Regions from separate parts of the Acetobacter sp. JWB genome, predicted to be linked through region 2. Evidence: predicted binding sites of a transcription regulator. Region 2 holds the regulator's gene; the other holds the start of a gene.

The links. Region 2 encodes LexA, which represses DNA repair genes until DNA is damaged. Its sites were predicted from a motif close to TGTTCTANNTANGTTC; they were not measured.
Positions count from the first base shown of each region.
Region 1: dinB (DNA polymerase IV) is a predicted target of LexA. The motif match lies at 10,914-10,929, and genes of this name have one in related genera.

Region 1 covers NZ_CP030871.1:285,978-301,364, reverse strand. Annotated here, with positions in the region: gene epmA (EF-P lysine aminoacylase EpmA) at 1-978, shown strand, start outside; gene DS739_RS01465 (hypothetical protein) at 1,070-1,480, shown strand; gene DS739_RS01460 (fasciclin domain-containing protein) at 1,533-2,546, shown strand; gene DS739_RS01455 (DUF2501 domain-containing protein) at 2,650-3,075, opposite strand; gene DS739_RS01450 (thiamine phosphate synthase) at 3,237-3,809, opposite strand; gene DS739_RS01445 (class I fructose-bisphosphate aldolase) at 3,854-4,768, opposite strand; gene DS739_RS01440 (hypothetical protein) at 4,765-5,295, opposite strand; gene DS739_RS01435 (hypothetical protein) at 5,351-5,653, shown strand; partial or broken gene DS739_RS01430 (cell division protein ZapA) at 5,660-5,992, shown strand; RNA gene ssrS (6S RNA) at 6,008-6,163, shown strand; gene DS739_RS01420 (5-formyltetrahydrofolate cyclo-ligase) at 6,150-6,737, shown strand; gene DS739_RS01415 (TIGR00282 family metallophosphoesterase) at 6,762-7,577, shown strand; gene DS739_RS01410 (NUDIX domain-containing protein) at 7,605-8,027, opposite strand; gene DS739_RS01405 (TIGR01459 family HAD-type hydrolase) at 8,021-8,899, opposite strand; gene DS739_RS01400 (quinone-dependent dihydroorotate dehydrogenase) at 8,896-9,969, opposite strand; gene DS739_RS01395 (hypothetical protein) at 10,147-10,764, shown strand; gene dinB (DNA polymerase IV) at 10,965-12,044, shown strand; gene DS739_RS01385 (amino acid permease) at 12,304-13,797, shown strand; gene DS739_RS01380 (hypothetical protein) at 13,794-14,864, shown strand; gene DS739_RS01375 (glycosyltransferase family A protein) at 14,941-15,387, opposite strand, start outside.
Region 2 covers NZ_CP030871.1:1,185,996-1,201,382, reverse strand. Annotated here, with positions in the region: gene eno (phosphopyruvate hydratase) at 1-222, shown strand, start outside; gene DS739_RS05725 (septum formation initiator family protein) at 393-722, shown strand; gene rpmG (50S ribosomal protein L33) at 835-1,002, opposite strand; gene glp (gephyrin-like molybdotransferase Glp) at 1,072-2,346, shown strand; gene lexA (transcriptional repressor LexA) at 2,432-3,082, shown strand; gene bioD (dethiobiotin synthase) at 3,131-4,528, opposite strand; gene DS739_RS05700 (alpha/beta fold hydrolase) at 4,525-5,217, opposite strand; gene DS739_RS05695 (8-amino-7-oxononanoate synthase) at 5,217-6,398, opposite strand; gene DS739_RS05690 (adenosylmethionine--8-amino-7-oxononanoate transaminase) at 6,441-7,739, shown strand; gene DS739_RS05685 (molybdenum cofactor biosynthesis protein MoaE) at 7,752-8,222, opposite strand; gene moaD (molybdopterin converting factor subunit 1) at 8,228-8,491, opposite strand; gene DS739_RS05675 (hypothetical protein) at 8,555-9,082, opposite strand; gene pgsA (CDP-diacylglycerol--glycerol-3-phosphate 3-phosphatidyltransferase) at 9,268-9,837, opposite strand; gene uvrC (excinuclease ABC subunit UvrC) at 9,940-11,853, opposite strand; gene DS739_RS05660 (dipeptidase) at 12,111-13,172, opposite strand; gene DS739_RS05655 (exodeoxyribonuclease III) at 13,278-14,090, shown strand; partial or broken gene DS739_RS05650 (translocation/assembly module TamB domain-containing protein) at 14,145-15,387, opposite strand, start outside.

The DNA of each region.
Region 1 (15,387 bases), 900 kb from region 2:
GATCATATTCTTGACCGGCTTCCTTTTCTGCTGCGCCGCAATCTGGTTTGGCGCGGGACGCGTGCCTTTCTGGAATCTCGCGGCTGCGTGGAAGTGGAAACACCTTACGCCGTGCCCACACCAGGGGAAGAGGTGCACCTGCAACCTTTCCATACCGTGCGGGAAACCCCTGATGGCATGCAACAAAACCTGTTCCTGCACACCAGCCCGGAATTTGCCATGAAGCGTATTGTGGCGGCCACTGGGCTACCTGTTTTTCAGTTTGCGCGTGTCTGGCGGAATGGAGAAGGCAGTTACCTCCATGCCCCCGAATTTACCATGCTGGAATGGTACCAACCCAACATGACACTGGAAGGGCTGATGGATGAAACCGAAGCCCTTTTGCAAGCGGTGTTACCGCCGATTCTCCAGCATTCAGACCATAGCCTGAGCATATCTGGGCCGTTTGAGCGGCTTACAATGCAAGAAGCTTTCCATCGCCATGCGGGTGTAGATCTGCTGCCCACAGAAGGAAATGCACAGGCCTTGGCAAAAGCAGCAAGCTGCACATTGCGTGAGGGGGAAACGTGGGAAGACCTCTTTTTCCGCCTGTTGATGGAGCGGATAGAACCGGCCATTGGCCGTACACGCCCCACTTTTCTAACCCATTGGCCTGCCAGCCAAGCCGCATTGGCGCGCAAAAGCCCACAAGACCCGCGCGTTGCCCTACGGTTTGAACTTTATGCCGCAGGCATGGAGTTAGCGAACGCTTTTGAAGAACTAACAGACACCACAGAACAACGTGCCCGCTTTAAGGCCGACCGCCAGCAGCGCCAAACTCTGTACCCCAACCGTCCAGAATGGCCCGTGGATGAAAAACTGCTAAGCGCCCTGCCCCATATGCCTGCCTGCTCTGGCATTGCACTGGGGTTTGATAGGTTGGTTATGCTGGCTTGCGGCACAACACGTATACAGAACGTCTTGTGGATAAACGGTTAGTCTGCAACATTTGGCGCAACCATAATATGTTGTTCAACATTTATCCGTATGATGCCCGGTTACAACACTACCGGCGGGAGCCAGAGCTGCCATGATGCATAAAAGATTTATCCTGCTGCTGGGCGCTCTGGCTCTAACGGGTTGCCAAGTACCTAGCAAAAAGGAACGGCGCCAGCTTGATTCCATGATCGGCAAGCAAACAACTGATGTGGTGCGCACATTTGGCGTGCCCACGCGGCAGTTTGTTTCCGGTAACCACACCTTTTTAGCTTATATCAACCAGCAAACCGATTACACCATGCCCATGAGCGGTTGGGGATGGGATGGCGGCTGGGGTGGCTGGGGCGGATACGGCCCCGGCTGGGGTATGGGCGGTTGGGATGGTGGCTGGGGCGGTATGGGGGGTGGCATGGGCACAGCCTATACCTATACCTGCCAGACTACGTTTGAACTGGTAAACGGTATTGTAACAGCCTGGACAATGCGAGGAGACGGGTGCTGAGTATGCCCGGTGCAGTCTTCTACTTCATGAAGCCAGTCTTTCTTTTAGCGGCATGATCTTTTGGGAGACATCCATGCACCTTAAGCGTGTTCTGTACAGAACAGCCTTTAACCCACGTACGCTTGCACCCGCGGCCATAGGCATTGCCGCCTTGGCGCTTGGCGGCTGCACACAAAGCCGCGCACGGCAGGATACGTATAAAGTTGCCAATTCAACCTGTTCGTACATGATGCCAACAGTTTCGGGCACACGCACTTACGCACCTGCAAAACCAAGCCAGACCCGAGAGGTAGAACCAAAAAGCGCTCCAGATAGCCGGGTTGCCTACCCCAACCCGGAAACACCAGCTTTTTGTGACCGCCCGCTGTCGGATACACTCCCGAGTTCTCTGGAAATGGCAGATTACACCCATCTGCTCAATACAACTGGCCTGTTAACCACCTTACAACGGAGTGGGCCATTTACAGTTTTTGGCATTCCGAATTCAGCACTAGAAACCTATAACGCCCAAACAGGCAACAAACTGACAAACCCGGATAATACGGCTGTTATCAAGGAAATGCTGTCTTACACCATTGTTAAAGGGCGTTGGCCTCTGGCCAAAATCAAGCATGCTGCTCTGGCTTCTCCCACCCAGTCTGTCGGGCTTCCTACCCTGAATGGCCAGTTGCTTTCCGCGTGGGTGGATAATCAGTCTGGCCAAGTTGTTATTGGTAATGGGCAGGGCATGACGTCTCACCTATGGGTTACGGGTATTCCGCAGTCCAACGGTGTGCTGTATTTTATGCAAGATCTGATTCTTCCACCTGTGCCGCAGCAGAGCGCCAGCGCTACCACGCCTGTTTCTGCGGCCTCTGTAACCCCTGTCAGCCGCCCACTGCCCACAGCACAGGCACAGGCACAGGCACAGGCACAGGCACAGGCACAGGCACAGGCACAGGCACAGGCACAGGCACAGGCACAGGCACAGGCCAGCACGATTGCAGCCCGCACGCAACCGGCCACAGCCTCCTACACATCCCGCAAGGAAAACCTTACAACACCACCTGTTTTACAACTGCCCTAAAAACAGTTTGGGAACATGCAAAAAGCCCCTGCCAGTTTTGCACTGACAGGGGCTTTTTTAATGGGTAAAGCAGGCGAAAAAGCCTGCTCATACCGCAGCAAAATCAGAGGGCAGACTGCGCCTTATCCAGCACCATGCTGCACAGCTTGGTTTTCAGCTCACCCTTCAGGTTGGCCAAAGAGAACATCTGGTTATTGCCGGTTTGCAGCAGTCCCCGCTGGCCAGCTTCATACGCGCTGGAAGATGTTACGCCCGGCTTCTGTGTCAGGCTACCCAGAACGGACTGCGCCGTGGAAGAACCCTGTTGAAGCACATTGTTCTGCACACAATACCCAAGAATACCGGCCAGATTGCCTGTGCTGGCAGAAGAAAGGCTTGGCAGCATGCTGGATGCCATACTTGCGCCTTGGCTTTCCACGCCGCTTTCAGCGCCAGACAGGGCACTTTTACCAATAGAGCCCAGTCCACCACCAAAACCCTGTGCATGCACAGCCGGAGCAGCAACAACACCAGCAGCCATAGCCAGCATCAGGAATGTTTTTTTATTCAGCATGGAAAATATCCAGTTCTCGATAATCATGCCGCGTCCTTCATCCGCAGATCAGCATGATCTGTTCGATCAGAAAGCGCGTTCTGATACTTAGCATTGCCCTCAAACATGGCAAAAACCCGTATCAAACCCGACAAAAATCAGCCTTGCCACGTGTCCGGCTGCTGCCACCACTGTTCGGAGGGCATAACAAAATCCGCTCCGCTGGCGCTCAACACTGCCAGATCAGCCGGTGTTTGTGCCTGCGCCACCACAGGCAGTTCCATCATTAAAGACCACCAGCGTGTAAGTGCTGAAACAGTTTCAAGCGAAGCGCCATCTTCTGCGCCAAAGCAGATATAATCTGCGCCATCTTCACCAGCGCACATGGCGGCATCTCGGCTTTCTCCAACAGCAACACCAAGCTGGAGATCCGGCCCGATAATGCGCCGCACATCCTTTACAGAAGCCGCCGTATAAGAAGGAGAAAGGTGCACGCCATCGCACCCGGTTTCCTGCGCAAGGGTCGGGGCATTTTCCAGCATCAGGGCAATATCACGCGCCTGAATGACCGGCTTAAGAAGTAATACAGCCTGCCGGGCTGCCGCCACAGGCATATCCACCAGCCGCAGCAACAAGGCTGCGGGCTGGTGGGTAGCTAAACCTGCTTCAAGAACAGGTAAAAAAGCCTGTGCATCAGACACAGCAGGCGTGACAAGATAAAGATCAGACATAGTGTTCCTTATCTCATGCCCGCTGCGCAGATACTATGGCTGTTTCAGCCTTTGAAAATGGTGGTGATTTTGTCCAGCAGAGCCAGAGCTTCCGCCTTCGGACGCTGGAACACGTTACGACCGATAATGGAACCGAAGCCACCACCATCCTGAATACCCTGAATGGTCTGCAACAGTTCATCCGTGCTGGTATGCGCACCACCAGAGAAGATTACGATACGGCGGCCCGCAAAGCAGGACTGCACCACATGCTGCACGCGGGCAGCCAGGGTGGCAACGTCAATCTTGTTCTGCTCATACACTGGTTTGTTGGCATCCAGTGCAACAACTTCAGTCGGCGGCTTTACCTTGATAATGTGCGCACCCGTCAGCGCAGCCATATGTGCGGCGTAGGCGCAAACATCCACTGCGGTTTCAGCTTTTTTGTCCAGCACGGGGCCACGTGGGTAGCTCCATACAATAACGGCCAAGCCAGCAGCCTTAGCTTCTGCTGCCAGTTCGCGCAGTTCTTCCATCTGCTCGAAGCAGTATTCGGAGCCCGGATAGATGGTGAAACCAATAGCAGAGCAACCCAGACGCAGGGCATCAGACACGGTGCCCGTTACAGCCTGATCTTTTTCCGTTGCAAGGCTGTTGGAGCTGTTGCACTTCAGAATCAGCGGAATTTCACCAGCATATGTTGCGGCGCCACATTCCAGCATGCCCAGCGGCGCTGCATAGCCGCTTAGGCCTGCTTCAATCGCCAGTTCAAAGTGATAATGCGGATCATACGCTGCCGGGTTAGCTGCAAAAGAACGGGCCGGGCCATGCTCAAACCCCTGATCAACCGGCAAAATCACCAGCTTGCCTGTGCCACCCAGCTTACCTGCGTTGAGCAGCCGCGCCAGATTCATCTTGGTGCCGGGATTATCGCTCTCGTACTGGTCGAGAATAGCCTTAACCTTGGGGGTAAGTGTCATGGGTAACAATCCTTTTTTTGCCTTGTGTCCGGCAGTTTATTTTCCGGATCTGAGGATTGGCAATAACCGTCGGTGAAATACCCGACAAGAGAAGACGTGTGACATAATGATGGTATAAGGTGAAATGATGGCGGGCGGGCGCTCAATAGCATGCCAAATTCCTGCGTATAAACTGCTTTTATCGCATTAAACTGGGCAGCAGATGCTTGCAACACAGCATGTTTTTGGCCCATGCGCACAGCACCCAACGCATAAGCTGCGCTGCCACCGCAATCCAGCGCATGCCAAAATGCAAGGCCTGTCGAATCCTCCAGCGCTGCAATAAGTGCCAACCACCACCCTGCCCCCATAAACCCAGCCGCACCTGGGGCAGAAAGAAAACCAAAACGTGCGCTTGCGCCCTCTATCATGCCCTCTACCGCACGCGCAGCACGATAGGCAGCCATGCCAGATTCGTATCCATCAATCGTAAATAACTTGTCTGGCGGCATTTTTGGTAAGAAAAATGAAGCGTTTTTGGTTAGCATGCTTGACGCCATCGCGTTTGCGGGTGATTCCTGAGCACAGTTGACAAAAACAAGAATGCAGGATCAAGCCGTGGAGCCGTCTTTGCCCCAGACTGACGAACACGCTGGTAAACAGCACCCGGCCACACAGCCACCGGCTGGGCAAGACCCCATAGCCCGGCTGGATCGTGCCTTGCAACGCATTTCCTTTGCTGTTGAAAAAGGGCTGCAACAGCAAACCCGCACGGGCACAGAAAAACAGGAACTGGTGGCCAATGTAGATGCCCTTCTCTCCCGCGTGCGAGATGCGCTGGAACGGGCAGAAAAGCCATCTTCCCTTACCTTTTACCACCCGGCAGAACACGAACAGGGAAACTGATACAGCATGGCACTTGTTTCGGTTCGGATTAACGGCCACAGCTATACGGTAGGGTGCGATAACGGGCAGGAACGCCACGTTCAGGCCATGGCCCAGCAGGTAGAACGCCGCGTGCAGCGCGTGCGTGACATGGGCTTTAGCGGAGATGCCCGGGTACTGGTTCTGGCCGCCCTTTTAATGGCGGATGAAATACAGGATCTTTCTGGCAGCCGCGTGCCAGATGCCACCATACAGGCTGCAAAAGATGCCGAACGCCTGCGGGCGGAGCAGGCCCTTACAGCCGGTCGCTTAGCAGATTTGGCCGAACGTGCGGAATCTCTTGCAGCAGAGCTTGAGCACGCCTACATAGATGAGGCGGGGCTGCCCAACGCGTGAGGCAAGTCATCCCCTGGGCCGATAAGCACTTCCTAGGGAGCTGGCTCTGTTGTGGCCCTGGTCACATTACCCGGCGCCCACCTGCACTCGCAGGTCCTGGAGGTTGAAAGACCCACGGTTCATGGTGGCTCCGCACATTTCCCCCCCACAAGGTGATCCGCCTGCTGTGGCCGCGCGCAAAAAAGAACTGCGCCAACACTGCATGGCCACGCTAAAAACGCGTGATGAAGCGCTGGATAGCGGTATCCTTACCCACCTGCATACACTTCTGCGCCCCCTGTTGCCCGCTGTTGTTGCTGGCGTGTGGCCCCTACCGCATGAAGTAAATCTATGCCCGCTGTGCCACATATTGGTGGATACAGGCGCAACCATTGTGCTGCCTGAAACACCACCACGCGGGCAGCCCCTTATTTTTCGGCGCTGGACGCCACATGCCCCCATGATGCAAGGCCGTTTTGGCACTGAGTTTCCTGATGGCCCGGTTCTGCAACCCACCATTATATTGGTGCCCTTGCTAGGGTTTGACCGCACAGGCAACCGGCTAGGATATGGTGGCGGATATTATGATCGCACTTTGGCCGCCCTGCCCGATGCACGCAGCATTGGGTATGCGCCATCTTGCCAAGAATTAGACAGCCTTCCTGCTGGACCGTATGACAGGCCGCTTTCCTGTATTGTGACTGAAAAGGAGATTCTCCATTTTGACTAACAACAAACACAGGAAACCTCTGGCGTGAGACTCCTTTTTCTGGGTGATATTGTTGGCCGCACTGGCCGCGAAGCCGTTTTAAGCCGCCTGCCTGCCTTGCGTGAAAAATTGGCGCTGGATCTGGTTGTGGTCAATGCCGAAAACGCCAGCCACGGCTTTGGCCTTTCCCCCGCCATTGCCACATCCTTGCTGCAAGGCGGCGTAGATGTGCTTACCCTTGGCAACCATGCGTGGGATCGGCGTGATCTGATCGGGCATATTACCTCCGAACCTCGCATTGTGCGCCCGCTCAACTATCCCCCCGGTACACCCGGCCAAGGCAGTGTGGTAGTAGAACTGGCAGATGGCCGCAAAGCTCTTGTGGTCAACGTGATGGGCCGCCTGTTCATGGACCCGCTGGATGATCCCTTCCGGTGCATGAATGAACTGCTCAACAAGCATCGCCTTGGCGCCACCATACAAGCGGCCATTGTGGATGTGCATGCAGAAGCCACGAGCGAAAAATGGGCAATGGGTCATATGCTGGATGGCCGTGTATCTTTGGTTGTGGGTACGCACACACATACCCCCACAGCAGACCATAGGATTCTGGCCGCTGGCACGGCGTTTCAGACAGATGCTGGGATGTGCGGAGATTACGACAGCGTTATTGGCATGACCAAGGAACCCGCGGTTACCCGTTTTGTACGCAAAATGCCGGGTGAACGCCTACAACCTGCAGAAGGCGAAGCCACAATATGCGGAATTATGGTGGAAACAGAAGATGCCACGGGCCTTGCCCGCCGTGTGGCTCCCCTCCGCCAAGGTGGCTTGCTGGCCCAGACACTGCCTGATTTCTAAATCAGGCTACGTGTTTCCAGCACGGCTTTACGCGTCCTGATGCTTCAAGACGGCCACTGCTTGCTGCGTTGCAATCGTAAGGGGCTGCGGCAACGCATCCAGAGCAAACCATTCTAGCCCATTATGTTTATGTGGCTCGCAGATATGGGGCTGCCCCGTGTACTGCTGCACCCTGTAAACGGGGGCAACCCAGTGCGTGCCTGCTGCTGGGTCAATTTGATCCACCACGCAAAGCAACGCACCTAACTGCACGTTTAAGCCGGTTTCTTCCAGCACTTCGCGGATAACGGCAGCCGGTACGGTTTCAAACGGATCTACCTTGCCGCCCGGCAACCCCCAGCAACCTGCTTCTGGCTGCTTGAGGCGACGCAGCAGCAAAATATGGCCTGCATTATTTACAATAGCAGCGCCACACCCTACTGCGGGTGAGGTTGGTGGCGCACTCACCACACCAATCTTTTAATAGCCGCAACCGGGGCCAAACCTACGGCCTTGGCTTCTTCTTTTGCCAACTGGATGTCATCCCCGATCATTTCCTGATGGATGCCCCCCAAAATCCACAGCCCGGCAACGCCCACAGCAGAAGCACCACGCATATCGGTAGCCAGTGCATCACCAATGGCCAGAATACGCGGGCGTGGCACATTCAGCATCTCAAAAACAGGCTCATACACACGGGGGTATGGTTTACCTATCCAGCTGACCTTGCCACCTTGTTCCGCGTAAAATGCTGCCAGAGCCCCAGCACAAATCTGCCGCTTGCCACCTTTTACCACCACCATATCCGGGTTGGCGCACACCATTGGCAGGCCACGTTCCAGACAAGCACGCAGTTCTGGTAGATATGGATCCAGTGATCCCACGCCGCGCTCGGCATCTGGCCCGGTGTTCATAATAAAATCGGCATCCGCAGGCTGTGCTACGCGTTGCACGTCCAGCCCGTTGTACAGACCAAGATCATGTGTGCCGCCAATATGCAGCACTTTTTGCCCCAAATTGGCAAACCACGGGTCTGTCCGGGCTTTTAACAAACGGCGCGTTTCTTCACCACTTGTCATCACCCCGTCATGCAGTTCATGCGAAATACCAAAGGCTTCAAGCTGCGCACATACGACATCTGCCGGACGCGGCGCATTGGAAAGCATGACAATTTTTTTGCCTGATGCACGCAGGGCCTGCAAACACTCTACGGCACCGGGATATGGTTGCACACCATCATGCACTGTGCCCCATAGATCTATAATGTAGCCATCGTACTGGTCTGCCAGCGCGGCAAGGCCTGTAATCTGCTGCATATCTTCTACAGTTTGCTGCGCTATCATAAATCTTTGCCCCGAATATCATCCAACGTTTCAATGCCCTGCGCACGCATGATGTGCTGCATCTCACGCTTCAGCCGCTCTACTAGTGCGGGGCCTTCATAAGCAAACGCTGTGTAAACCTGCACCAGATCAGCCCCAAGGCGGATTCGGGTAAGAATGTCTTCTCCGCTTTCAATACCGCCACAAGCTATCAGTGCCAGACGGCCTGCCGCAGCCTGCGCAACCAGACGCAGCATTTCCGTAGCGCGCGGTTTAAGCGGACGGCCAGAAAGCCCCCCAGCTTCTGTGCGATACGAACTTTGCAGAGAATCGGGGCGCGCCAGTGTGGTGTTGGTGACAATCAGCCCCTGCGCACCACCGGCTACGGCGGCTTCTACAATGGGGCCAATGGCATCATCTTCCAGATCTGGCGCCAGCTTAATCAACAGCGGTGGCCGTTCTGCATGACGGGCCGAAATGGCATCCAGAATCCCACGCAGGCGGGCAGCATCCTGCAAGCCACGCAGGCCCGGCGTATTAGGAGAAGAGACATTTAGCACAATGTAATTAACGTAGGGCTTAACGCGCGCCACCAGTTCTGGGTAATCGCGCTCCGGGTCGGCACCGGTTTTGTTAATACCGATATTGGCGCCTACAGGCACCCCGGCCCCACCGCCACGGCCAGATGGCAACGGGCGGGACAGACGCGCCAGACGCACGGCAAACTTATCAATACCCTGATTATTAAAGCCCATACGGTTAATAACCGCCCGATCTTCCGTAAGGCGGAAAAGCCGAGGCTTGGGGTTACCCGCCTGCGGGCGTGGCGTAACAGTTCCGGCTTCTACAAACCCGAATCCCAACTGTGCCAGAGGGCGCAGAACACGGGCGTTCTTATCAAACCCGGCAGCAATGCCAATGGGGTTGGAAAACCGCATACCCAGCACACGTGTAGCTAGGGCAGGATCATCCTTGGGCCGCTTTATGGGCACGGATACACCCAGTGTTAGGGCATCCAAGGCCAGTTCATGGGCCTGTTCCGGATCTAACCGGCGCAGGAATGGAAGAGAGAGTGAGGCAAGCACAGACATGCCTTGTGTACTGCCTCATGCCCAGCCTCAAGAAAAGCAGAAAAAACAGAGCCACCACAGAAGCGTGAGAAAAGTTGATGCATTTTTATCTTGATAATGAGAATTATTCTCATCTAAAGAGAGTTATCGCACACATGCCACACAAAGGATGAAGGCATCTGCCTTTAGGAATGCGCCATGACACGTTCACCTGTTTACCTGACGGATCTTGCCTGCAGCGAACGGCTGACACTTTGGACCATTCGCCGCCTTGCAGGAATACAAACAAACCCGCACACGCCCACAGCCGGGCCATCGGGCGGCCTGTTTCTGCCCTGCTTTAGACGGGAATTTTTGGCTGTTGCGCAAACCTTTCATGATGCCCTGACAGATATGGCCGCACTGGAAATGCCTGCACTGGATATTCGGGTAGGCTGCGCTCTTTCTGTTACCAGCACAGAGTATCGCCTTTTGTTGGCAACAGAAGCCGCACAGAATGAACGCAATGCAGATATGGAAGACCTGCTTAAACCGCTTGTGCCATTTGCTGGCCTGCGTACACGCCTTGCTTCTGCCATTACAACGCTAGGAGCCTGTCTTGCTGGGGCAGGATACTGGCTCTCTCATAGTTCCAGCCGTGTTGTCCCTACCAAGGCATCGGAACGTCCATCTGCTTATGGGGCCTACCCAGCCACAGCGGCACTTTCCCTTGCACGCTGGCATGATCTGGATATGCAGCCCAAGCAAATTGTGGCGCATTGGCAGGATCGTGCCACCTCAAAATACCAGTATTCACAAGGGTTTCCGGTATCTTAAACAACATCATAATTTTCTACGGGGAGGCGTGGCTCCAATATCAGGAAGCGCTTTCCCCTTTCATTTTAAAATTGAGACCTTCTGCTTTGGTTAAAAAGATCCTGATTTTCTGGTTTGCAAACCCGACACGCAGAATTTTAAGCTAGATTTGTTTTCTTTTTGTTCCCTTTTGCGCTGCCTTCTGCTACCATACACGGGTGATGACAGCAGTTGTACGCCGCATTATCCATATTGATATGGATGCTTTTTATGCATCTGTTGAGCAACGAGACAATCCAGCGCTTAAAGGCCAACCTGTAGCGGTAGGCCGATGCCAGGAACGCGGTGTGGTTGCCGCCGCCAGTTATGAAGCCCGAAAATTTGGCGTGCGTTCGGCCATGCCTTCGGTGCAGGCACAGCGCAAATGCCCGCACCTGATTTTTGTGCCGCCACGTTTTGATGTTTATCGTGCAGTTTCTGCCCAAATTCACGCCATTTTTGCGCGTTACACGCCCCTTATTCAGCCTCTTTCGTTAGATGAAGCCTATTTGGATGTAACAAATCCGCTGCTTCTCCGCCCCTCTGCCACAGCAATTGCAGAAGAAATACGCGCGGCCATTTTGCATGAAACAGGGCTTACGGCCTCGGCAGGTGTGTCTTACAATAAGTTTCTGGCCAAGCTGGCCTCAGATTACCGCAAACCCAATGGTCAATTTGTTATTCCGCCCAACCGTGGGGAAGCATTTGTAGCCAATCTGCCCGTAAACGCTTTTCATGGCGTGGGGCCAGCTACGGCCCAGCGAATGCATACACTCGGCATTCATACAGGTGCAGATTTACGTCGTTTTTCATTAGATATTTTACGCCAGCATTTTGGTAAGGCGGCTGCTTTTTATTATGGCATCGCCCGTGGCAAAGATGATCGGCCAGTAGAACCAAACAGGCCGCGCAAATCACTCGGCAAGGAAATAACGTTCGCGCAGGATTTGCGCACCTCAGCCGAATTACACGCGGCTCTGCATGAACTAGCCGCAAAAGTGTGGGCGGGCTGCCAAAAACGTAACCTGACAGGCCGTACGATCACCCTGAAACTGCGCTATACAGACTTCAACCAATGCACGCGCAGCCTCTCTTTGGCCGATCCGGTGCAAGACCAAGAAATTCTAGCCGAGATGGCGTGCCGGTTACTTGCGCCATTGCTGCCTGTACGTGCCCCAGTAAGACTTTTAGGTATTACACTTTCCACTCTTTTAAGCCCGCAAGATCAAGGAGCCACAACGCAACTTTCTTTACTTTCATAGATAATAAATAAATAACATTTTTATCCCAAACAACAGCACTTATGCTTATATTATTTCAATATCAAAACAAAATATTTGCGTTTCTTCTTTCCTGATATTCATATAAATTCTGTATATTCCTTATACGTTTCAGCTTCATTCTTATACACTATTCATATTTAATTGCGATTATTTAACGGTTCCATCTTTACAACCTGCAAAATCCAATGCACCCGATACCAATCGGTTTTGACATAATTTTGTAATCAAGGTTAACGAGATGACGGCTTCCCCCACCTCAGACGGGCATACACCTGCCAATGCAGGCGCACGCACTGAAGATGGATACCACCGTGGTTTGGGTAAGCGTCAGATCCAAATGATCTCTCTGGGTGGGGCTATTGGCACAGGGCTGTTTTTGGGGGCTGGATCTCGCCTTCAAGCCGTTGGCCCATCTCTTGCCTTGGTTTATCTGGTGTGTGGTGTTTTTGCTTTTCTGATGCTGCGTGCATTAGGTGAGCTTGTGATGTACCGCCCCACCAGTGGCAGCTTTGTTTCCTACACACAGGAGTTTTTAGGCCCCAAAGCTTCTTATATTGCAGGCACCATGGCCTTTTTTAACTGGGCTGTAACAGGCATTGTGGATATTACAGCCGTGGCGCTTTACATGCGTTTTTGGCCTGTTTTTTCCAGTGTACCACAATGGCTTTTTGCCCTGCTGGCCCTTGTGCTGATAACCGGCATGAACCTAACCGGCGTAAAATGGTTTGGTGAGCTGGAATTCTGGCTTTCCTTGGTTAAAGTGATGGCCTTAGGCGGATTCCTGGTCATCGCGCTGGTTATTCTGGCCTTGCGCTACCCCGTAGATGGGCACGCAACCGGGCTGCATCTGATTACCGAAAACGGTGGCTTGTTCCCGCACGGCTTTTTACCTGCACTGGTATTGGTACAAGGTGTTGTATTTGCCTATGCCAGTATTGAGCTGATTGGCACGGCTGCGGGGGAATGCGAGGATGTTAAATCCGTTTTACCGCAGGCCATTAACAACGTTATCTGGCGTATTGCCATTTTTTACGTGGGCACCATTACGCTGCTTGTGCTGCTGCTGCCGTGGAACACGTATCAGGCAGGAGTTAGCCCTTTTGTCACCTTCCTTTCCAAGTTGGGCGTACCGGGCATAGACAGTGTGATGAACGTTGTGGTGCTGACCGCAGCGCTCTCCAGCTTGAACTCTGGCCTCTATTCTACCGGGCGCGTGCTACGTGCACTGGCGCTAGATGGCGCAGCCCCGCGTTATTTGGCCCGCATGAACAAACAGGCTGTACCTTCTGCAGCCATTCTTTCTACTGTGGCCATTTATCTTGTGGGCGTGGTGCTGAATTACTTCATCCCCAGCCAGATTTTTGAAATCATGCTCAGTCTGGCCTCTCTGGGTATTCTCAGCACGTGGTGTTTTATCGTGTTGTGCCAGATTCAACTGCGCAAAAAAATTCGCCGTGGAGAAATTGCCCCTACCTCTTTTCCGATGCCGGGCGCGCCATTTACCTCGTGGCTGGCTCTCGCCTTCTTTATTGGCATCGTTGGGCTGATGGCGTTTGATTACCCAACCGGAACGGCAACAATATGCGCCATTCCCCTGCTGGCTTTGGCACTGGCATGGGGCTGGCGTCGCATTCGCTCCGTTCCGCAACATAACGCCGTGCCACAAACCGTTCCTTCCGTTGTGTTGACGGAAGATTTTTTGGTTCCCCATGAAGGGTCAGACAGATCATGATTCAGGCAGCCAGTGTATTTTCCTCCCTCCAGGTACGAGCAGGCGTTAAGTGTTGCCCTGTTGTTTGTCGCTCTTTGGTAGGCACATTGCTGCTTTCTGTCGGCCTTTCCGCAGCACATGCTGCAGATACAGGCAATAGTGCGGCGGCGGGGTCTCAAGCTCCGGGGGAGGCGCGCCCGCAATGGTATACAGGATCTCTCGTTTCGCCTTCTGGCGCGCTTTCCAAGGCAGGTGTGTTCGCGTGGGAACCTTACGTCAGCTATAATCTGCCTGTGGGATATCTGGATGCAAACGGCAACAGCCATCCACTACATCCACGCCAGCAATCTGTTTCCAATTTTACGCTCTACAAATACTCCATTACGGATTCCATCAGTATTCAGGTTACTCCCACGATCAGTTATTTGTGGAAGAAGAAAGCTGGTACAAGTAGCGGGCTCAAATTCGGAGATCTGCCAGTGGATTTAATGTGGCGTTATCTGGATGCAGACCCTGCACGCTATATTCCGGCTCTGAGTGTATTTGCTGGGGTTGGTTTTCCCACAGGTAATTATCAGAGGCTGGGCCGAGCAGAAGATGGTGTTGGATCGGGCGTTTATACATTCCGCTTAGCCTTTACGGAACAATCCACTTACACACTGCCGGGCCAGCATGAACTGCGCCTGCGTATGTGGGGCACCTTCCGCCGTGCGCTTACAACCGCGCATCTGCATAACGTCAGCAGTTACGGCACAGAGGTTGGCTTCCGCGGCACAGCGCAACCCGGCATGTACGGAGAAAGCGGGTTTTCTCTGGAATTTGGCATAAACCAGAAATGGGTTTTGGCCATGGATCTGGCGCGAGACTGGGCAGATGGGTCTCACATTAAAGGCCGCACCCCAACAAGCGGCAAAATAGAACGGATAGACCGCATTAACAGTTCTTCAGGAGACTGGCTGATAGCCCCTGCTGTTGAATACAACTGGTCCCCTCGTTTTGGGGTTATTGCGGGGGTTTCAACCTATTTTGCAGGCCACAATACCGGGTTTTCGGTTTCACCACAGGTGGCATTTAATAGTGTGTTTTAACCGTTGCGCATTGAAAATAAAAAAGAGCGGAATTTCTTCCGCTCTTTTTTTATACCACCGCATTTGGAAAATCTGATTATTCCACCAGCTCTGGATGACGGAACTCCATCACCAATTCCAGATCATAATGTGCAGCCAATGCTTCTGTGGCTGTGCGCGAAGAATTATGCACACGATAACGACACAGAATTTCTGGCAGGTATCCGGGTTCTAGCCCTGCATCAATAAATTTCAGCCAGAAATCATAGTCTTCCCAGCCTTCTTCAATATGAGAGAAGCCGCCAACCTTTTCCCATGCGCTTTTACGAATAAGCGCCATCACATCCACATAGTTATTCTTGCGCATGCGTGCGGCATCCCAGATATCGGCATGGCCAATACCTTTGCGGTCTCCAAACTCTTCAATCTGGGTATAAACTGCCGGGAATTTGCCCTGCAAAAGCGCCGTGTAGATTTTTTCCAGCGCCGTTGGGTAAATGGTATTATCAGCATCGATAATAAACACATACTCAGACTGCGCATA
Region 2 (15,387 bases):
GCCCAGCGCGCTGGTTACACTGCGGTTATGAGCCATCGTTCTGGTGAAACGGAAGATTCCACCATTGCGGATCTGGCTGTGGCTACAAATTGCGGACAGATCAAAACCGGCTCTCTTTCCCGTTCTGATCGGACAGCCAAATACAACCAGCTCATTCGTATTGAGCAGGAATTGGCAACTGCTGCACGCTATGCAGGCCGTACCATTTTGAAAAACGCATAAGCTACAGCGCTTTTGGCGCAACAGACTGCAAAAAAGCTGCCTCCCCACCCGGAGGTGGCTTTTTTCATGCCCTCATGCCTTGGCGCTGCCACACTTCATGGTTTAGACAGAAAGGAAGACCCAGAGGTGCAGGCTAAGCTGCACAGAACCAGAAAAAAGGCAGCGCCAGAGTGCAGATCGGTCGTTTCATTCGTCGCACAGTGCGGGCGGTTGTGCCCCCTTTGGTTTTTCTTGGCATTGCGGGCTATTTTGGCTGGAACGCAACGCAGGGCGATCATGGTATTCAGGCCTATAAGCAGCAATTAGGTCTGCTGGAACAGGCCAAGCAATCCAAACAGGATGCTATTGCTGAGCAAGCTGCATGGCACCGCCGCGTAAATGGCTTGCGTGAGCAATCTCTGGATACAGATATTCTGGATGAACGCGCCCGCGCCATGCTGAACATGGCAGATCGTAACGATATTGTTGTGCCTTACGATAGGCGAGACCCGCTGTTTTAAGCGCCTTCCCCTAAGATCTGTGCTGGATACCGCATTTTTCTGGCACAATCAGGCATAAAAAAACGGCGCCCGAGAGCGCCGTTTTTCGTATCCACATTCCGAAGAATGCAGATTATTTGATTTTAGCTTCGCGGAACACGACGTGCTTGCGCGCAACCGGATCGTACTTCTTGAGTTCCATTTTGCCGGTGTGTGCACGAGCATTTTTCTTGGTCACGTAGAAGTAACCGGTGTCCGCCGTGGAGACGAGACGGATCTTGATAACGTTGGTCTTGGCCATGACTTCCTCAGCAGAGCATGATGTACGGAGCCGCATAAACGGCACCGACGGTGTTCAAGTGCCGGCAAAATGCGCATACAAGTGCAAAAGGTCAAGTATTCTTGCATCAAAGCGGTGCAACAGGCCCAAAAAGGAGGAATTTTTATGCTGGATGTGGCTGTTGCGCGCGCCCGAATTCTTGAAAACCTAAAAACATGCGGGCAGGAAATTGTGCCGCTTTCACACGCCTGTGGCCGGGTGCTGGCCCAGCCGGTGCATGCCCGCACTGCCAACCCACCGGTTTCTGTTTCCGCAATGGATGGATACGCAGCCAAAGCGGAAGATGCGCTGGAAGGCGCAGTTTTACACATTGTGGACGAAGTGCCCGCTGGCCACCCATCCGCCGTTACCGTGCAGAAAGGAGAATGTGTGCGCTTATTTACCGGCGCGCAAATTCCCGCTGGCGCAGATACCGTTATCATTCAAGAAAACGTGCAGCGTGAAGGTGACCACGCCAAGCTGGCGGCTCCGGCGCGCCAAGGGCAGTATATTCGCCAGCAGGGGCAGGATTTTCAGAAAAATGACACGTTATTGCCAGCAGGGCGCAGACTCGGCCCGCGTGATATCGGGCTGGCGGCTGCGGGTGGACATGTCTGGCTTACGGTTTCACGCCGCCCGCGCGTGGGTATTTTGGCCACGGGTGATGAAATTATCCTGCCCGGAGACCCAGCCCCTGCGGATGGCATTTTTAATTCCGCCTCCTTCATGGTGGCAGCGCTTCTGCAACAACAGGGCGCAGAAACAATTATGCTCCCCATTGCACGAGACAATATGGAAAGCCTGACAACCCAGTTTCGCCAAGCGGCCACGCTGGACATGCTGGTAAGCATTGGTGGTGCAAGCGTGGGAGATTACGATCTTGTCCGCCCTGCGCTGGCTGAAATTGGGTTGCAGCAGGATTTCTGGAAAATTGCCATGCGCCCGGGCAAACCGTTGATGTTTGGCCAGCTCGGCAACACACCCGTTATTGGCCTGCCCGGTAACCCAGTGGCTGCCATGGTGTGTTCCATCGTGTTTGTAACCCCTGCCCTGCACGTCCTTATGGGCCTACCCGTTGGCACCGAACTGCAAACAGAACCCGCCATTCTGGGCTGTGATGTAAAAGAAAACGATACCAGACAGGATTTTTTACGCGCAACACTTGCGCCCTCCCCACAAGGCGCTGTACCTGTGGCCACACCTTTTTCCCGGCAGGATTCAGCCCAGCTGAATATTCTCAAGCAAAGCCAGGCTCTGGTCATTCGTGCTCCCTTTGCGCCAGCACAAAAAGCAGGCATGCCCTGCCAGATTATCCGCCTACCCTGATCTCTCCCTTGACATAAAAAGAGAACTTATATAGAACAAGACTAAGATTTTCTTTTCATTACGACAGCCGCTTTTGAGGTGCGATATGCTAACGCGCAAACAGCACAAACTTCTGCTTTTTATTGATTCGCACCTCAAACAGACAGGTTTTTCGCCTTCCTTTGATGAAATGCGTGAAGCCATGGGCCTGCGCTCCAAATCTGGTATTCATCGGCTGATTTCCGGGCTGGAAGAACGCGGTTTTTTGCGCCGTCACCACCATCGGGCACGGGCTTTGGAAGTTATTCAACTGCCAGAAATGCAAGAATTGCCACCCAATGTGGTGCGTGCCAGCTTTACCCGGCCTAAGGCTGAAACCGTAAGAATTCCGCTTTATGGGCGCATTGCAGCAGGCCTGCCCATAGAAGCCGTGCCAGATACCTCCCACGTTCTCACTGTTCCAACAGAAATGCTGGGTACGGGAGATTATTACGCGTTGGAAGTAGCTGGAGATTCCATGGTGGATGCTGGCATTCTGGATGGTGACAACGTGATTATCCGTCGCACGGATCAAGCCGAAAACGGGCAGATTGTGGTGGCGTTGATTGATGAGCACGAAGTGACGCTCAAACGTCTGCGCCGCAAGGGCAACATGATTGCGCTGGAACCTGCCAATTCCAGTTACGAAACCCGTATTGTTCCGGCTGAAAAACTGCGTATTCAGGGCTGCTTGGCTGGACTGATCAGGCAGTATTAAGCAAAGTGCCTGCGTGGTAAAAAACTTCCCCCGTAGGCATCTGTTTTTCTATTCCGGGGAGATATCATCCCATTGCGGAAAAAGCTTTGCCAGTTCGGAAACCACAGCAGGCGTAATTTCCGCACAAAATGGTACTTCTGCCAAAATACGTACCTTGCCTTTTTGCTCTATGGTCTCACGGTTTTCTGCATTAAGCGGGCCGCTTAACACCACACCTGCCACGGCAATCTGCCGTGTGCGTAAGGCTTCCAAACTCAACAAAGTATGATTGAGAGTGCCTAGCCCGCTACGCGCTACTAGCACGACGGGCAAGCCCCAACGCTGTGCCAGATCAATCATCATCAGCTCTGGCGTTGCAGGCACCATCAGGCCGCCTGCGCCTTCTACAACCAATGGTTTGTCTGCTTCACCTTGGGGCAGCATCAGTTGGGCCGGATCAATCTGCATGCCTTCCGCACGTGCGGCAGCATCCGGGGAAAGTGATGCAAGAAAAGCCCCTGCGGGTTTGAAACAAGGCGCATCCCCCGCCAGATGCTTAACCGTAGGGGTATCCCCTTCTTCATCCGCCAAACCGCTTTGCAGGGGCTTCCAATAAGCACCCTGCCAGCGCCGCACCAAACAAGCAGACACAAGGGTTTTGCCTATGCCGGTATCCGTGCCCGTTACAAACACACCCTTACGTGGCAGTTTGCGAAAACAGGCATACCCAACCCGCCACGTAACGGCGCACCCTGCCTGCTGAAACCGCAAGGCAACACGGCGCAACTGAACTGCAGATAATGGTACGGCCCCTTCACGTGGGGTAGATGCACCTGTTGCTTTCAGATGCCTTACAAAATCCATCCCATCTGCAAAAGCCTGCACAATATCCTGTTCAGCCCAACCGCCAGAAAACGCAGCCGGTCGCCAACTTTGTGCATCGGCCAATTCTGGATAAACCGGGGTTGCCGCCTGCCGCCCTTCCTGCTGGCAAGCCTGCTGCCATTCAGCAAATGTACCGTCCAATAATGTTGAAACCGCAAACACACCATCCGGAGCCAAAAGCCCTGCAAGGTTGCGCAAAACCTTTTCTGGTTCAGGCAGCCATTGCATAATCAGGTTGCCACAAATCACATCAAACGGGCCAGAAACATCCGGTGCGGCTGCGTCCATCTGATGGTAGGAAACAGCTTCTCCTAGCCGCATTTTAGCCCGCGCCATCATATTCGGGGCAAAATCTGTTGCCAGAATTTCTGCTTCTGGCCAGCAAGCATGCAGATGCTCTGTCAGCAATCCTGTGCCACAGCCAATTTCCAAAATACGCAGGGGACTTTTGCCCGCCATACTGGTTTGTATGCGCTGGAACAGTTCACGCGCCGCCACACGCTGAACCGTGGCAGCTTGATCATACTTTTCCGCAGCATCAAAACTTTTACAAATACGCGCGGCGCGGGTGGGTGTTTTCATGGTTGTTGTTCCATCCTGTTGCGCAGCATTTCCAAAAACCGAGCACACTCAACCGGGTGCGTTTGAGGAAGCAAATGGCCACCATTTTCTACCCATTTTATATGGGCCAAAGCCCGAAAAGAAGCCTCGGTCATACTGGGGGAAGCAATTTCATCCTGCCGCCCCGCCAATACATTTAATGGGCCTAATGGTAAATCTGCCCGTGCATCTTCCGTGCGCAGAATATCCAACCCATATGCCAGTGCTTCTGGCTGGCAGCGTGCCGCCAAAACGGAAGATGCCCCACAACGCTGGCGAAAGTCATTCACCACAGCAGCAGGTTCGCGCCCCAAGCCACGTATCATGCGTTGCACAATACGCGGTGCCACACCTTCAGGAAAATCTTCTCGGCTGGCAAAACAGGCAAACGTGTTGATACCTGCAAACCTGCTTTCGGCTGGCCAAACGCCCTGCCTGCGTTGCAACATCAGCCACATGAACCCAAGGGAATGGCCAATTCCCAATATGTGGTGCTGACTTTGGCGCAGATCATCCAACGTAACCGTTTTTTCTGCGCCAGTGGTTTGTGGTTTCAAAAAACCCAGATCCAGCGTTACGGCATCTGGCCAATTCAGTTGCATAAGCACAGGTTGCCAGAATTCCGGCCCAAACCCCCAACCATGCACAAACACGGGTAAAAGCCGCGCCATTATGCCATGCCTTTGCTGGCGCGGATAAACGTATCAGCCAAAGCCTCCATTTGCGCCCATGTATGGTTGGCATGAAAAACCACCCGCAAACGGCAGCCCCCCGGTGGCACAGTAGGCGGGCGAATAGCCACAGCAAGAAAACCCGCCTCTGCCATTTTCTGGGCCAGAGTGCGTGCTTGTGCCTCCTGCCCTACCAGAATGGGCACAATCTGGGTGCTTGATGGCCCAGTATCCTGCCCCGCATCGTGCATTTTCTGGCGAAAGCTGGCGGCAAGTGCACCCACATGTGCGCGTTGGGTATCCATTTGCGGCAGCAGATCAAGCGCTGCATCAACAGCCCCCAAGACCAAAGGAGACGGCGCAGTGGAATAAATAAAACCGGAAGCTGCGTTATCCAACCATCTGCATAAGCCTTCAGATGCTGCAATAAACGCGCCCATACTGCCTAAGGCCTTGCTGAATGTGCCAACCACCACATCTGCCAGCCCGTTTGCCAGCCCGGCACCTTCTGGCCCCAGTATGCCGGTTGCGTGGGCTTCATCTACGCACAGTAGCGCATCGTATCTTTGGGCCACCTCATGCAACGCGGCAATATCCGCCACATCACCATCCATGCTGAACACGCTTTCTGTCAGCACAATGCGTAGGCCTGCCCCTTCGATTTTCTGAAGTTGGCTTTCAAGGTGCGCCACATCATTATGGCGGAACCGAATCGGGCGGACACCTGCTGCTGCACAACCATGATACAGGCTGGCATGAATAAGCTTATCCGCCAGAATAACGGCGGGAGCACCACATACCTGCGCAGAAAGCCGCGCCAAAGCTGGCACCAGAGAGGCATTGGCCTGCCAGCCAGAAGAAAACAAACGTGCCGCCTGCATATGCTTTAGCCGCGCCACGCGCTTTTCCAGCGCACAAGCCTGGGAGGATGTGCCCGTTACCAACCGGGAAGCACCACTGCCGCTGCCTTCTACCTGTGCCCAAGCGGATGCGCGCTCACGCAACAAAGGGTGCATGCGCAGGCCCAGATAATCGTTGGACGAAAAATCTATGACCACAACGCCATCTGAACGTTTGAGCAGCGCACCACCCGCATATTGCCATTGCTGACAGGTGCGCAAACGCCCCTGAGCAGACAGATCCGCCAGCCCCTTCTGGAAAAGATTATCAAACCGCGTCATGTAACATGTGGTGCCGCAGCCTGAAGGGCGGGTCAATCATCTATGGGGAAACATTCCATGACAGAAGCTTCCGGCTCATCTTTATCTTCCATGCCGGAATGGTACACGCAGGGCCTGCCCCATATCTGGCTGCCTTATAGCCAGATGAAAACAGCCCCTGCGCCTCTTGCCGCCGCAAGCACGCATAACACGCGCATTACCCTGACAGATGGTCGGGAACTGGTGGATGGCGTGGCGGCATGGTGGACAGCCTGCCACGGCTATAATCACCCGCATATTCGCCAAGCCGTCTGCCGGCAAATGGAAACCATGCCTCATGTAATGTTTGGCGGCATGGTGCATGAACCTGCCTTACGCTTGGCGAGCAGATTATGCGCCATGCTACCGGGAGACCTAGAGCGGGTGTTCTTTACGGATTCAGGTTCGGTTTCTGTAGAAGTCGCCATGAAAATGGCTATTCAGTACCGTTTGAACAAAGGGCAAATCAAACGCACCAAAATGCTGGCGTTCCGTGGCGGCTATCATGGAGACACACTGGCCACCATGTCTGTTTGCGATCCGGAAGAGGGCATGCACCATCTCTATGGCTCTGCCCTGATGGAGCACGTCATCTCCCCACTGCCAGTAGATGCGGCCAGCACGGCCGTTTTTATGAATCTGTTGGCAAAACACGCGCACGAACTGGCCGCCATTATCACCGAGCCTTTGGTGCAAGGTGCTGGCGGCATGTTGTTTCATTCTCCGCAAACATTGCGCACCTTACGCAAAGCTGCGGATGACCATGATGTTCTGCTGATTTTAGATGAAATCTTCACCGGCTTTGGCCGAACAGGCACCATGTTTGCCTGTGAACAGGCTGGTATTGTGCCCGATATTATCACGCTTTCAAAAGCGCTTACCGGGGGCACCATGGCCCTTGCCGCCACAGTAGCACGCCAACATGTGTTTGAGGCTTTCCTTTCTGATAACCCCGAACATGCGTTAATGCACGGCCCCACCTTTATGGCCAACCCACTGGCTTGCGCCTGTGCCAATGCCTCGCTTGATCTTTTTGAAACCGCGCCACGCCTTCAGCAAGTCCAAGCTATCAACGCGTTTCTCACTGAGGCGCTAGAACCCTGCCGCACGCTGCCCGACGTAAAGGATGTGCGCACACTTGGGGCTATTGGTGTTGTAGAACTAGAAAAAATCAGTAACCCGGATGCGTTGCGCCAACGTTTTATTGCTGAAGGCGTGTGGATACGCCCTTTCCGCAATATTGTTTACCTAACACCTGCTTTTACCATTGAAAAACAGGATTTACGCAAACTTACCAATGCTATTTATAAAGTATTATCCTGAAAAACCGTAAGGTCAGGAAGATGAAGGTGCTGTGCGCGTCCATGCCGCCGCAGCATGTTCATCTTCTTCCCGCGCATCCACCCATGCGGTATGGCCATTGGCAAATTCTTCTTTTTTCCAAAACGGCGCGCCGGTTTTAAGCCGATCAATCAAGAACGATGTGGCCGAAAGCGCAGCACCCCGATGGGCCGCAGCCGCCCCAACCAGCACAATGGGTTCGCCCACTTCTAACCGGCCAACCCTGTGTATAAGGGTGCACCCAAGCAGGCTAAAGCGCTGCATGGCCTCCTGCGCAAGTTGGTTGAGAATGGTTTCCGTCATGCCGGGATAATGTTCCAGTGTCAGGCTCAGCAAGCCATCTCCACCACGCACCTGCCCTACAAACAGGCCCATACCGCCAATGTGTTCGGAAAGGTTGGAAAGGCGCAAGGTTTCAGCCCCTATGTCAAAAGCTGCCTGCTGCACCAGAACACGGACAGACATAAGTATCAGCCGCCCGTCATGGGGGGGAAAAACGCCAGCTCATCACCCGGCTGCACGCAGGTATCAAACCCACCCAGCTTTTGGTTGATGGCCACACGGATGCGAGGCGTCGCTGCAAACACCTCATCCAGCTTAGCATCGTGCAGGCGCAGTTCCTGCACCAAAGCCGCTACAGGCACACTATTGGATGGCAGAGTAACCTGCTGGCCTTCACGCCCCAGTTGCTCACGCAGGGCGGCAAAATAAAGAATATTTACTGAGCCTGTCATGGCCTGCCTACTGCGGTTTGAGTTTTCAGCCGTTTCATCTGCCACGCTTCAACCGCGTAGCGGTTAATGATGTACGGTAGAACGGTTATCTTTGATGGTGCTAACGGATCCATCTGGCTGGATCAAGGTAATGGTACCATCATCATTTGGGATTTCAATGGGGGCCCCATTACCACGATGCGCCCCGTATTTGCTGGAAACATCTGGTTCTGCATCTGGCAGTTTACCTGCCGTGCCTCCCCCAATAACACCGTGGCGAATATCTTCTTTTTCGCCAATACTCATTTCCTCGCCATCAGGAAGCTGCGGGCCTGCGGCAGAGTCTCCGCCCAACACGGTGCCAGCACGGTCTTTTTCAACATCTTCCAGCGTAGGCAGCGGCGTTGGTGGGCCGGGCCACATATTACCGCCTTCTGGCAGGATAGGGACATCTACAGCAGACTGCCCCCTGATCCGCCGCATGTTTAAATCATCCCCGGTGGCTGCATTGGGGTTTTCACCCGGAAGCGTTGCTGTATCCGAGACAAACTTGTCAAAGCCTGCACATCCGCTCACGATCATACATAAACCTAGAAGAGCGGCTTTCCGCATGCCCTGACTCCGCAATCATCATCTTTCAACAGCAGGCGAATCATTCCCTGCCTGCGATTGCGGCCTTTTAGAACCGCACCTCATGCTAAATAACGGTTTATCCACCAGACACAAGGCGATGCAGCAAAATGAAGTTATTTTTCTGGAATAGATGCAACGTATTACTAAAATAGTAACAAAGTTTTTTACATTTCAACATGACGTAGGCCGGTTGTTAAATAATCCCAGCCGGTTATCAATGTAAGCACCGCAGAAATCCAAAGTAATACAGCACCAATAAGCGCAACTGGCAGCCACGGCATACCCAATAAAGCGCCTGTGCCATCCCCCGCCAGCAAAAAACCAATAGCTGTCATCTGGAAGCCGGTTTTCCACTTTGCCAAACGGGTTACAGGCAAGCGTGCGCGGCGTTCCGCCAGATATTCCCGCATGCCGGACACCAGAATTTCACGGCACAGAATAATAATGGCAGGCCATAAACCCTGATAAGGCAGGCGCGCAAAACCAGCCAGAACCATTAAACAAGCCCCAACCAGAAGCTTATCTGCAATGGAATCAAACATACGCCCGAAATCTGACATCTGATGGCGTGAACGTGCCAGCTTACCATCAAAATAATCGGTTATTCCCGCTAGAATAAACAGCAGACACGCCAAGGCATCTGTGCGCGGGCTCCCCCATGCAGCCAGAGTGACCACAATGGGTATGGCTACAATACGCGAGATTGTCAGGACATTCGGCAGATCTGTCAGCATTGCGGGATATAGTAACCTATTTCCTGCACTGCTGGAATGGCTTATGCCATCGCAAAGGTGTCAGATACCCAGAATTCTTCTGCAATGCTCATATGCCCATATTTATCCCGGTGTCCAATCCGGGTGAAAATGGCCGTAAATGGCACGCGCTGTTTCCCGGCTGATACCATGAGCGGCTTCCAGTTCTGCCAAACCAGCCTGCTTGATGGCGCGCGCTGAACCAAATGTGTTTAACAACAGCTTTTTACGTGCAGGCCCAATACCGGGCACATCATCCAGTTCGGACTTCACCAGTGTTTTGGATCTACCAGACCTATGGGTGGTAATGGCAAAACGGTGGGCCTCATCGCGCAACCGTTGCAAATAGTACAGTACGGGGTCTCTCAGATCGAGCTGGAAGGGTTCCTTATCCTCCGTATAGAACCACTCCTTCCCGGCATCGCGGTCCGGCCCTTTGGCAATACCTACAAGTTTTACACCCGTTACGCCCAGATCATCCAGCACGCTGCGCACGGCAGAATATTGCCCTGCCCCACCATCAATCAGCAGAACATCTGGCCAGTTAGAGGTATCGCCCTCTTCTGCCTCTTTCAAAGCGCGGCCAAAGCGGCGTTCCAGCACTTCGCGCATCATGCCAAAATCATCCCCCGGCGTGACAGGGCCTTTAATTTTGAACTTGCGATACGCCTTGCGGTTAAAGCCCTCCGGCCCGCCCACAATCATAACACCATAGGCGTGCGAGCCCTGAATATGGCTGTTATCGTACACTTCTATGCGTTCTGGCGGCGCATCCAGCCCCAGAACATCTGCCACGCCTTGTAGCAACTTGGCCTGCCCTGCGGTTTCCGCCAGCTTGCGGCTTAGTGCATCCCGCGCGTTGCTCACGGCATGGTCAAGCACCTGCTTTTTCTCGCCCCTTTGCGGCGCAAGAATTTCCACCTTGCGCCCCCGCCGAAGAGAGAGTGCCTCTGTCAGCAGCAAAGATTCCGGGAGTTCATAATTGACCAAAATCTGTGCTGGACAGGGTTTGTCATCGTAAAACTGCGCGATAAAGGCAGAAAGCACATCTGCGGGTGAGGCATCCTGCGTATGGGCGGGAAAGAATGAGCGGCTGCCATTATTACGCCCACCGCGAATGAAAAAGACCTGAATACAGGCGTGTCCGGCCTCCTGCCACAGGGCCAGCACATCTGCATCCTGAAGAGATGCGGGGTTGATGACGCTGGATTCCTGCATTTGCGCCAACGCACGAATACGATCGCGCAATACAGCAGCACGCTCAAAATCCAGCGCTTCTGCTGCCGCATTCATTTCCTGCCCCAAGGTTTCACGCAGCGCCGTATCCTTGCCAGAAAGGAACTCTCGCGCCTGCTCCACCAATTTGCCGTAAGCTTCCTGATCTATTCGATCCACACACGGGCCAGAGCAACGTTTGATTTGATAAAGCAGGCACGGCCGGGTGCGTGCGTTAAAAACCGCATCAGTGCAGGAGCGTAGCAGAAAAACGCGCTGGATCAGATTAAGGGTCTGATTAACCGCCCAAGCCGAAGCAAACGGCCCCCATAGGCTGGCCCCTTTAATGGCCTTGCCACGGTGTTTGGCAATTTGCGGAAACGCATGCGCATCTGTCAGCATCAGCCACGGATAGCTTTTGTCATCCCGCAGCAGAATGTTGAAGCGCGGCTTCATGCGCTTGATGTAGTTGGCCTCCAGCAACAGTGCTTCGGCTTCCGTATGGGTGGTAACAATTTCCATTGCTACCGTTTCGGAAACCATGCGCCGTAGCCGTTCGGGCAAGCGGTTAATGTGGGTGTAAGACGTTACCCGCTTTTTAAGCGCCAACGCCTTGCCAACGTACAACACTTCCCCCTTAGCGCCGAGCATACGATACACGCCGGGTGAAAGCGGCATGGTTTTAAGTGCATGCCGAATGGCCTCTACCCCCTTTACAGCAGGGGCTGCCTGTTCCTGCGCCACAGGCAGGGTATCTGAAGGGGAAGAATCAGCTGTCATCATACGCTCTTGGTCGAAAGGGAAATTTCATCCACCGTTTTTGTGGATAACTCTGTGGAACAGCTGGGGCTGACTCATCATAAACCGCAGAAAGTCAGCCCTTTCAACAGATTGCACAGTTTTTGGTCATTCCCGCCAACTCACTGATTTCAAAAGATTTAATGTGTTGCGGTTTTTTGACACCCTATGATTTTTGAACTTTTTGTTGAAAATACGCGATGTCAAGACAGGAAGTGGACAATTTTTGCAGTTTTTTGTTCTCATACAATCCTGCTTTGTTCTGCCGCCTGTTCTGCCTTTTCCAACACGCGCAGGAAGTTTTCACCCCAGAAAGCCGCAATTTCACTTTTGTCATAACCTCGGCGCATCAACTCGGCAGTTATGTTCACGCCCTGCGTGGCGTTCTGCCAGTCTTCCAACGCGCCACCGCCATCGAAATCTGAGGAAATACCGACGTACTCTGGCCCAAGCCTGCGCACAACGTAATCAATATGATCCACCAGATCAGCCACAAAGCCTTGCCGTTTACCTTCCTCCGGCTTGGGCTTCAAAAACGCGGGCATGGCCGTAATCTGGATAACGCCACCACTTTCCTTGAGCGCATCCAACTGCTCACCATCCAGATTGCGCGGATGATCGCACAGCGTGCGCACACAGGAATGACTTGCCACAATAGGCGTGGTTGAAACCTGCACCGCCTGAAGCATGGTTTGCTTGGAGGAATGAGAAACATCCACCACAATGCCAAGGCGGTTCATTTCTGCAATTGCTTCACGCCCAAGGGCAGAAAGGCCGTTGTGGCGCTGTGGTGCATCCCCAAGGCTAGGGCGATGAATGGCCGCATCTGCCAACGCGTTATGTCCGTTATGGGTGAGCGTAACATAACGCGCCCCCTTGGCCCGAAACTGCTTGAGCAATGCGGGGTCATCCCCCATGCCGTAGCCATTTTCCACAGCCGGAACAACAACCAGCACACCTTCATCAAACGCGGCGCGCATATCTGCCACAGCGGAGCATACACGTGCGCTTATACCATTATGGGTGCCCTGCATGCGGCCTATGGCATCCAGCATAGCCAAGCACTGCGCTTGCGCCTGTGCGTGCCCTTCCCGGTCTATGGCGGCTTGGGCAATGTACGCCACAAAGCATCCGGCAGACATGCCGCCCTTTTGCATTTTAGGCAGATCCACCCGTCTATCTGCCGTATTCTCAAACGCATCATTCCGATCGGGCCACGGAATATCAATATGGCTATCCAGAGTGAACAAGGCGCGATGCAGCGCAACTGCATCCGGAGAAACGGAAGAAGATTGGGTTGTCATAATCTAGAAAATGGCCCTGTTACATGAAATTACAAGGGAACAGCCGGGTTCCATCTGCCCCAGTTATGCGCCTGATTTTGCTTGCCCTGCAAACTGCAATCCGTCATGCCACCGCACATGCGATTAGTAACATGGAACATCAATTCCCTCCGCCTGCGCCTGCCTCTGCTTGAAAAGCTGGTGCAGCACCTCGCCCCAGATGTTGTGTGCCTACAGGAAACCAAGGTGCCAGACCCTCTGTTTCCCGAAGACGGCGTGAAAGCTCTGGGGTTTGAGCACCTGCATTACCGGGGCATGAAAGGCTATAACGGCGTTGCCATTCTTTCTCGCCACCCGTTAAGGCCTGTCACGCAAACCCCAATATGGTACGGTAAGGAAGATTGCCGCCACGTAGCCGCAACCGTATGCACGCCAGAAGGCGAAATGGAATTGCACGACTTTTACATTCCCGCAGGTGGGGATGAGCCAGACCCAGAAACCAACCCAAAATTCGCCCACAAACTGGCTTTTGTAGAAGAAGTGACAGAGTGGTTTCAGTCTCGCCCCCTTAACCGCACGGTATTGGTGGGAGACTTCAATATCGCGCCGCTTGAGCATGATGTATGGAGCCACAAGCAGCTTCTTAAAATTGTCAGCCACACCCCGCCGGAAACAGAACGCCTTAACCGCTGGCTACAAACCGGCTTTGTGGATGCCATGCGCCACTTTGTCCCGCCGGAAGAAAAACTTTATACGTGGTGGTCTTACCGTAACCGGGACTGGAAAAAATCTAACCGTGGCCGCCGTTTGGACCACGTATGGATGACGCCTGACCTCCTACCCAACCTGCATGGCATGACGGTTGTGCGTGAAGCACGAGATTGGGAAGGCCCTTCCGACCATGTGCCCGTTGTGGTGGATTTCAGCCTTTCGGACTAAAGCCTGATTTGAGGCGCTTGTGAGAAAAAGCGCCTCAAATATGCGCCTGAATGCTTAGTAACGATACTGCCACAGCAGCCCAACACTACTGCCCGGATCGTTTTCCGGGGTGGTAAAGCCTGTTACGGTGCCACCTGTGCCCACGGTTGTGTTCAGCTTGAGATGTTTTGTCAGGTCAACCTGCACCTGTGCCTGTGTGCCAGAGCCAGAAGTGGCCTGCTTGGCACCTACGTAAACACCTTTCATCACATATTTACCGGCCTCAACACTGGTACCGCCATTCCCCACGCCAGAACCGCCGCCAATAGCCAAACGATCCAGATGCAAGGTTTTGCGGATAGTGCCCATTGGATCAAACGGTGTAAGCCCTGTAAGGGTGGCAAGCGCCGTGCCCAATTCCACCATCTGTGTGGAGGAGAGAGAGTGCGCATCCGTGCCAAATAACAGCATGGCCAATACCTGATCCTGCGGCAGCGGCGGCATGGATTCAAACGTAATCTTGGGCGCGCTGGCATACCCGCCCACCTTCAGCATAGCCGTTTGGCCCTGCACGGCACGGTCGGCCTCAAAATCCAACGTGGGGTCCATTTTATGGCCAACGCCAGAGCCATTAAAAGCCACCCGCCCCTTGGTGAAGTTAAGTGAAATACCAGCCAGATCAAAGTTACCACGCTTGAGATCAAACCCTCCGCTAACCTGCGGAGCCTGCGTTGTGCCGCCAACTTTCAACTTGCCAGCCATTTCTGCATCCAAGCCATGCCCACGCACAAAGAACTTGCCCGGAGATGTCACGCTCAGGTTCAGCCCGATCACCGCGGCCTTGGTGCTTTCTACTTTGGCGGCTTCCGCCTGCTTTTGCTCATCACCGGGGCGCACAACATCAAGCCGCGCTACGGATGACGGCAAGGAATTGGGAATGTTAATTTCCACACGCCGCAAATCCACTGTGCCATCAACATCCATGCGGGTTTGCACCTGCCCTTTTACGGCAATATCCGCGTTCATCACCGCTGTTAGCAGATCACTGGAAATGGGCCGGGCATCATGGGCCTGCAAACGAATATCCAGCGGCATGCCGGGGGAGCCAATGCCCACAAAGCCGGTGACGCCCAAATTGCCATCACCAGCCTTGGCCGTAAGGTTCTGAATAACGATCTTGTCGTTCTCGCCCACCACGCGGCCATTGATATTGGCCAGATGGAAGCCTTGGGCAAAATCCTGCACATCGGCATCGCGCAGATCCACCGTACCCGTTACACGGGGGAGGACATGGAGCCCGCAACCAGCAGCGCCATTT